One region of the Aliidiomarina minuta genome, then DNA from elsewhere that is predicted to be linked to it. Evidence: predicted binding sites of a transcription regulator. Region 1 holds the regulator's gene; the other holds the start of a gene.
What was found. Region 1 encodes sigma-54, which starts transcription at its own class of promoters, with help from an activator protein. Its sites were predicted from a motif close to GTTGGCACGNNNNTNGNNT; they were not measured.

Region 2: the regulator sigma-54 is predicted to act here: its motif matches at 2,739-2,757, upstream of flgB (flagellar basal body rod protein FlgB).

Annotation. Positions count from the first base shown of each region.
Region 1 is NZ_PIPL01000001.1:1,679,800-1,683,921, forward strand. Features, by position in the region: gene lptA (lipopolysaccharide transport periplasmic protein LptA) at 1-379, shown strand, start outside; gene lptB (LPS export ABC transporter ATP-binding protein) at 366-1,091, shown strand; gene CWE09_RS08115 (RNA polymerase factor sigma-54) at 1,101-2,558, shown strand; gene hpf (ribosome hibernation promoting factor) at 2,584-2,871, shown strand; gene ptsN (PTS IIA-like nitrogen regulatory protein PtsN) at 2,875-3,339, shown strand; gene rapZ (RNase adapter RapZ) at 3,330-4,122, shown strand, end outside.
Region 2 is NZ_PIPL01000001.1:1,403,858-1,407,979, reverse strand. Features, by position in the region: gene flgA (flagellar basal body P-ring formation chaperone FlgA) at 1-600, opposite strand, end outside; gene CWE09_RS06745 (chemotaxis protein CheV) at 791-1,747, shown strand; gene CWE09_RS06740 (CheR family methyltransferase) at 1,784-2,620, shown strand; gene flgB (flagellar basal body rod protein FlgB) at 2,793-3,191, shown strand; gene flgC (flagellar basal body rod protein FlgC) at 3,194-3,643, shown strand; gene flgD (flagellar hook assembly protein FlgD) at 3,659-4,122, shown strand, end outside.

The DNA.
Region 1 (4,122 bases):
AGTTATTGCGCAGGGGTCGCTATTGATCAACGCTGAACGCCTGGAAGTAGAAAGCACGGCTGACGAATTAGGTGACGGTGAGATATTTGTGGCCACCGGCTCCCCTGCCCGTTATCAGCAAGATGTTGAAGAGGGTGTCACTGTAGAGGCCCAGGCAAATGAAATCCGTTATGATTCGGGTACAGGTATACTCACCCTCAGGGGCAATGCGGAATTACGCCAGCTCGGTAACTTAGTGCGTGCCAGCCAGATTACTTATTATGTCAACGACCAGCGCGTAACCGCGCAACGTTCTGATGATGGTGAAGATCGCGTTACCACCATTTTCCAGCCACGTACACGCAACCAGTCGGAAAACGAGAATAATGGCAACCCTTAAAATTGAACACCTGGCCAAAAGTTATAAAAAAAAGCAGGTCGTAAAAGACGTCAGCCTGGAAGTTGAAGCGGGCCAGATTATCGGGCTGTTGGGTCCTAATGGTGCTGGCAAAACCACCACCTTTTATATGATTGTTGGCCTGGTCAATAATGATAAGGGCCGCATTACACTGGATGACGAAGATCTTACTTTATTACCCATGCACGCCCGAGCCCGCTTAGGCATCGGTTACCTGCCTCAGGAATCCTCGGTGTTCCGTAAGCTCTCCGTACGTGACAACATCATGGCTATTCTGGAAACACGCAAAGAACTAAATGCTGCACAACGCGAGGAAGAACTTGAAAAGCTGCTTGCCGAATTCAGTATTGGTCACATTGTAAACAGCCTGGGTATGAGCCTTTCCGGTGGTGAACGCCGACGTGTCGAGATTGCCAGAGCACTCGCGGCTGAACCGAAATTTATACTTTTAGATGAACCTTTTGCCGGTGTCGACCCTATTTCTGTCCTTGATATCAAGAAAATCATCCAGCAATTAAAAGAACGGGGCATTGGAGTCTTGATTACTGACCACAATGTAAGGGAGACTCTATCTGTATGTGAACGCGCCTACATTGTCAGTCAGGGAACCTTGATTGCCTCAGGCAGCGCACAACAAATTTTAGCAAATCAGCAGGTTAAAGATGTTTATCTGGGCGACCAGTTTTCTTTATAAGAAGCGATTATGAAGCAGAGTTTACAACTTAAACTTGGTCAGCAGCTGACCATGACTCCGCAACTGCAACAGGCGATTCGCCTGTTGCAGCTTTCATCGCTGGATCTGCAACAGGAAATTCAGGACGCTTTGGATAACAATCCGTTACTCGAAGTCAGTAGTGAGGACGACAGCAGCGCAGATGACGTATCGCTACAGGAATTCGAAAGCAGCGCAAAAGACAATGACAGCATGGAAACCGGGGAAGCCGTCGCCCAACAGGATATTCCGCAGGATTTACCGACTGACTCCAGCTGGGACGATGTTTACTCTGCCAGCACTGCACCAACGAAAGGCAGCGCCACAGGGGAAGACTTTACCTATCAGGGCGAGACCAGCGAAAGCCTGCATGATTACCTGACCTGGCAAATGGAATTGTCACATTTTAGCGAAGAAGACGAAGCCATTGGCCGGGCCATTATTGATGCGGTAGATGAAGCCGGGTATCTGACGCAAACTCTGGAAGATATTCAACAAGCAGTAAACGGCGAGTTTCCCGAAGTCAGCGATGCTGAAGTCTGTATGGTATTAAAACGTGTACAACGTTTCGACCCTGTTGGTGTTGCAGCACGCACCGTTAGTGAGTGCTTATTAATACAGCTCAGCCAAAAGCCGGCAGATACTCCTTTGCTGCAAGAAACTAAAGCTATTATCAGTGATTACTTAGACTTATTAGCTGCCCGCGACTATCGGACTTTAGCGAGAAAGACTAAGCTTAAAGAAGATCAGTTGCGTGAAGTTATGCGCTTGCTCCATCAACTGCATCCGCGGCCCGGCGAAACAGTAGTACAGCGGGAATCGGAATATGTTATTCCCGATGTTTCAGTGGTTAAGCACAATGGCCGCTGGGCAGTAGAGCTTAATCCGGACTCAGTTCCGAAGCTACAGGTAAATGCGGAGTATGCAGCGTTAAGCGGACAAGCAAAACGCAGTGAAGATTCGGAATACATTAAACACCATATGCAGGACGCCCGTTGGTTTATAAAAAGCATAGAGAGCCGCAATGAAACCTTGCTTAAAGTAACCAGCGCTATCGTGCAACGTCAGCAGGCATTTTTTGAGCATGGTGAAGAGTCTATGAAACCTATGGTGCTGAATGACATTGCCGAAGCTATCGACATGCACGAGTCGACGGTATCACGGGTTACCACGCAGAAATTCATGCACACTCCAAGGGGTATATTTGAGCTTAAGTATTTCTTTTCCAGTCATGTAAGCACCGAGAACGGTGGTGAGTGTTCATCAACCGCTATCCGCGCTATTATCCGGAAGCTGGTTGCGGCAGAGACCCCGGCCAAGCCGTTGAGCGACAGCAAAATCGCTGAACTCATGGCTGAACAGGGCATCCAAGTGGCAAGACGTACGATTGCGAAATACCGGGAGTCACTACATATTCCCCCTTCCAATCAACGTAAAAGCCTACTTTAACGACGGCAACAGAAGGACGATGTATATGCAAATAAATCTTACTGGTCATCACGTTGAAATTACTGAGCCCCTACGTGAATACGTAGATACTAAGTTCGCCAAGCTAGAGCGCCACTTTGATCATATAACTAACGTTCATGTGATACTAAATGTTGAAAAAATCACGCAAAAAGCGGAAGCTACCGTTCACCTGAGCGGTGGTGAAGTTTTTGCCACTTCCGAACATGAAGATATGTATGCTGCTATCGACGGCTTGATCAACAAGTTAGATCGACAGGTAGTTAAACATAAAGAAAAACTGAAACGTCACTAACCTATGCAACTTCGTGAAATACTAAGCCTGGACTGCACCCGTTGTGCAGTTCAGGACTCCAGCAAAAAGAAGCTTCTGGAAGCAATCAGCCAACTAGCCGCACCTAAGCTAGCTGGAGTAACCCGTAACGATGTCTTTGACAGTCTGGTGCAGCGAGAACGACTTGGCAGCACTGGAATAGGTCTGGGCATAGCGATTCCCCATGGCCGTTTGGAAAAGGCCAGTAAACCGGTGGCGGTATTATTGACCATGCAGTCGCCAGTGGACTTCGATGCTATTGATAAACAGCCAGTAGACATTATATTTGCCTTGCTGGTACCTGAAAATGAGCCTGAAGCGCACTTGCGTACTTTGTCGGAAGTAGCGCGTAAATTAAATAATAAAGAATGCTGCCGTGCTCTGCGCAAAGCGGGTAACGACGATGAACTTTATGACCTTTTTGTTCAGGACGACAGTGTATGCAGCTAATTATTGTCAGCGGCCGTTCTGGTTCTGGTAAAACCATAGCACTGCGGGTGCTTGAAGACCTTGGTTTTTACTGCGTTGATAATTTGCCTATAAGCCTGTTGCCCACCCTTGTGCATGCCGTCATGGATAACTACGAATCCATCGCCGTGAGCATTGATGTGCGCAACCTGCCCTCTGGAGAAGAAGACTTAGTCGAAACTCTGGACTTCCTGCCGGCGAAACTGAAAGCTGATATTTTATTTATTGATGCAAGCGATGAAGTGATTTTACGGCGTTTTGGTGAAACCCGTCGTCTACACCCTTTATCACAAGGTTCCCTGCCGCTACTCGATGCCATCAAGCTGGAATACCAGATGCTTGAGCCTTTAGCCGAGCGAGCCACCTGGCGTATCGACAGCAGCGCTTACAGTGTGCATGAACTGAGTGAGCAGGTTAGTGAGCGGGTGCTGGGCCGTAAAATGAATAAACTGATTCTGGTCTTTATGTCATTCGGTTTTAAGCATGGCCTGCCGACAACTTTAGACACTGTTTTTGACGCTCGCATATTGCCGAATCCGCATTGGGAGCCTGAACTTAAACCCTATACAGGCCTGGATGAACCGGTGCAACGGTTTCTCGCCCATCAGCCCCTGGTTACAAAGTTTGTTTATCAGGTCGAAAACTTCCTTTCCACCTGGCTACCCTACTTCCAACGCAGTAATCGCAGTTACCTTACCGTAGGTATTGGCTGCACCGGTGGCCAACACCGTTCGGTCTACATCGCTGAGCAGTTGGGTGAATATT
Region 2 (4,122 bases), 280 kb from region 1:
AGAGGCACGTATTTGCAGCCCATCGTTGCCGGATATTATTGTAACATCCTGTCCGCGACAGACAAAGCACGTATGACGCTCTTGTATGGCCTGGTTTGCGCCGACGCGGCGTTTGACCTGAGATCCAATTAAGGTTTCTGTATCGGTGTACGCAGCATCCCGCAACTGATTTATATCAATGTAGTTAATCTTTAAGTCACTGCTGCCGATAACCTGACCAGGAGAAAGCTGACGTGCTGAGACAACAACAGCACGCATGTGCTGAATACGGACTGGAATATATAAACGCCAGTTGTCACGGTCATGGCAGGCAATCATAACGGTAGTCTGGCGCTCAAGACCGGCGTTATTAGCCAGTTCGATGTCCAATGGCTGTTGGCACTGGCGGGCTCCCATACGGGGGTCCAGCGTACTGGCACTGACTTCAATACGGTCATCGTCAGATGCGTAAGCAAGCTGGTTGATAACGAACTCTTCAGCAAGTTCAGCAATGCGTTCTGGCTGGTAAATAGTATTGTTGGCGGCTATAGCTGGCAGCGTTAAAAGCAAACTGGATAAAAGTGCGGCAGTGCCCGTGCGCAGGATCAAAATAGTATTCATAAGCTGAGTTGGTCTCCAGGCTTTTTTATAGCTTTCGTCTGATGTTGACTAGGCGGACGCAGCAAAAAAAGGTATAACTACGGTACATAATGTCAAGGTTTCGACGTATATGCTGATGTTCATGCAAACCTTGTGCCTTAAAGGCACTGCATTGACATTATAACGGTAGCAACACATAACGGGGTAAAATATGGCAGGTATTCTCGATTCAGTGAACCAACGCACTCAATTGGTGGGACAAAACCGTCTTGAGTTGCTGCTGTTTCGCTTACATGGGCGCCAACGTTTTGGCATAAATGTATTTAAAGTCCGTGAAGTGCTGCAGTGTCCGCGGTTAACCGCTATGCCACGACGTAATTCTTTTGTGCGCGGGGTCGCTCATATTCGTGGTCAGGCGGTTTCGGTTATTGACCTGAGCCTGGCAACCGGCGGTCGTCCTATCGAGGATATTAAAAATAGGTTTATTATTATTGCTGAATACAATCGCTCGGTGCAGGGCTTTCTGGTGGAAGGTGTTGAGCGCATTGTTAACATCAACTGGGAAGCGGTGTTGCCACCTCCTAAAGGTGCAGGTCGTTACAGTTACCTGACAGCAGTGACTGAAATTGAAGACGAATTAGTCGAAATTCTGGATGTTGAAAAAATTCTCGACGAAATTACCCCGATTAATGCTGAAGTCAGTGAAGCGGTGCGCGAACAGAGCAAAGAAGGACGCAGTCTGGAAGAGATGACTATCCTGGTGGCAGATGACTCAACTGTAGCCCGTAATCAGGTTAAGCGTGCACTGAATTCCGTCGGCGTCACTATTGAATTGGTAAAAAATGGTCGCGAAGCCCTCGACTGGCTGAAAGCTAAAGCTGAAGAAGTGGGTGGTGATATTTCAACTCAGGTACCTTTAATGGTCTCTGACATTGAAATGCCGGAGATGGACGGCTACACCTTAACCGCAGAGGTTAAGGCAAATCCTGATTTAAAGAATATGCATGTTATTCTGCATACATCGTTGAGCGGTGTTTTTAACCAGGCGATGGTGAAAAAGGTGGGGGCGGATGATTTCATCGCCAAATTCCACCCGGACGAACTGGCCAGTGCGGTGCATAAATGGCTGATAACGGATGAGCCGGCAGCTAAAGCTCAACTGGAATGATTTCAGATAAATATAAAATATAAAGGTGACTTTGAATTGGCTTCTGATCGCGATCTGGATATAGCAGAATACAACCAATTCCGGCAGTTCCTTGAACACCAGTGTGGGATAGTACTGGGTGAGAATAAGATGTATCTGGTGAAAAGCCGCTTAGGTCCTTTGATGAACCGCTTTCACATAGATACCTTATCTGAGCTTGTGCGTCGCTCAATGGCTATCAGTGAGCGAGCGCTACGTAGTGCGGTACTGGATGCCATGACTACGAATGAAACCCTGTGGTTCCGGGATGTCTATCCGTTTGAACTGCTGAAAACCCGAATCTTCCCCGAATTTGCGAAGTTGACGAGACCTCTGAAGATTTGGTCCTCGGCCTCCTCTAGTGGTCAGGAGGCATATTCTATTGCCATGAGCCTGATTGAATTTAAACAAAAGAACCCCGGGGCGTTAAGCCGTGGAATTCAGGTGATAGGTACTGATATCTCTAATAAGGTACTGGACCAATCGAAAGAAGCCGTTTATGACGGCTTGTCGCTGGCCCGCGGTTTAAGTCCTGAACGCAAAAAGCGTTTCTTTGAACCTGCTGAAGGCAGTAAAATGAAAGTGAAAAAAGAAGTCACTGATATGGTTTCTTTTCGTCACCTGAATTTGCTGGACAGTTATTCTCTGCTCGGTAAATTCGACATTATTTTTTGCCGTAATGTATTGATTTACTTTTCACCGGAAGTGAAAAAGAAAATCCTGGCTCAGTTCCGCACTTCGTTAAATCCTGAAGGTTACCTGATTTTAGGGGCTTCAGAGTCTATATCTGGCTTGAGTGAAGATTATTCTATGATTCGCTGTAATCCCGGTATTATCTACCAGCGTAAGAACTAAGAGCGAGCGGCAATAGTTGCCGCTTGCCGCTTTAACAGGCCCCGTCAATGTATCCACCTGAACCACTCAACTCCTTATTCTGCATGGCCCTGTAACTATATCTGCAATAACCGGACAAACTGGCACATAGCTTGCAAAACTCATATATAGAAATATTTTGAGTGAGGCTGTTATGGCATTAAGTATTGATAAAGGTTTAGGTATTCACCAGCACGCCCTGCTTGCCCGAGAGCAGCGTGCAACTGTGATTGCGAGCAACCTGGCCAATGCGGATACCCCTGGCTACAAAGCAAAAGACTTGAGTTTTCAGGATGCTTTAGAGCGGGTGCAAACACGTTCTGGTCATAGCATGTCGCGAACTCATAACAAGCACTTTGAATTAAATTTGGAAGGGTCAGGCCGTGAGAAATATCGCGTTCCAGATCAACCAGATACAGGTGATGGCAACACGGTAGATGTGCAAGTGGAACGAAACTTGTATATGAGAAACTCTATGGAGTACCAGGCCAGTCTGACATTTTTGACCAGCCGTATCCAAGGTATGCAAAAAGCCCTGAGTGGAGGACGCTAACAATGAGTTTGTATAATGTATTTGATGTCGCGGGTAGCGCTATGAGCGCGCAGAACATGCGCCTTAACGTAACCGCAAGTAATCTGGCGAATGCAAACTCTGTGAGCAGCTCGGCAGGTGAAACCTATCGCGCCCGGCATCCGGTATTTGCCGCTCATATGCAGGAGGCAATGTCTGGCCGCCCCGGTCGTGAAAGCCTGTTGCGTCAGGACAGCTCTGTTGGTGTCAGAGTTCAGGGTATTGTTGAAGATCAAAAGCCTCTGGTGGTGGAGTATTCACCGAATCACCCGATGGCCGACGACGAAGGCTATATTTACAAGCCGAATGTGAATGTAATGGAAGAGATGGCCAATATGATGTCGGCGTCTCGTAATTACCAGACCAATGTTCAGGTGGCAGATGCAACTAAGCAACTGTTAACCCGTACATTGCGTATGGGACAACAGGGCTAGATGAGGTAATAACTCATGACGGATAAAGTAAACAACAGCTCGCTCTTAGACGACCTTTACTGGAAGCCAGAAGAAAGCGCTAAGGCTGCAAGCAAAGACGATGCCCGCTTAGGTCAGGAGGACTTTTTCAAATTGCTGACCCAGCAGCTCAGCATGCAGGATCCGACGAAGCCCGTTGAAAATGATCAGATGATTGCTCAGATGACCAATTTCACGATGGCGGAAGGTATTACTGGTTTATCTGAACAGTTTGAAAAGTTCTCTGCCAGTATGACGTCCAATCAGGCATTACAAGCGTCAAGTTTGATCGGCCGGCAAGTACTGATTCCATCAGATACCGGTTACTTTAACGGTAGTAAGCCAGTAGAGGGCATGGTTGCTCTGGACCAGTCAGCGCAGAACGTTACCTTACGGGTTGAGAATGAAAGCGGACAGGTAGTGCGCACTGTGGACATGGGAACCTTGCCTCCAGGTCAGCA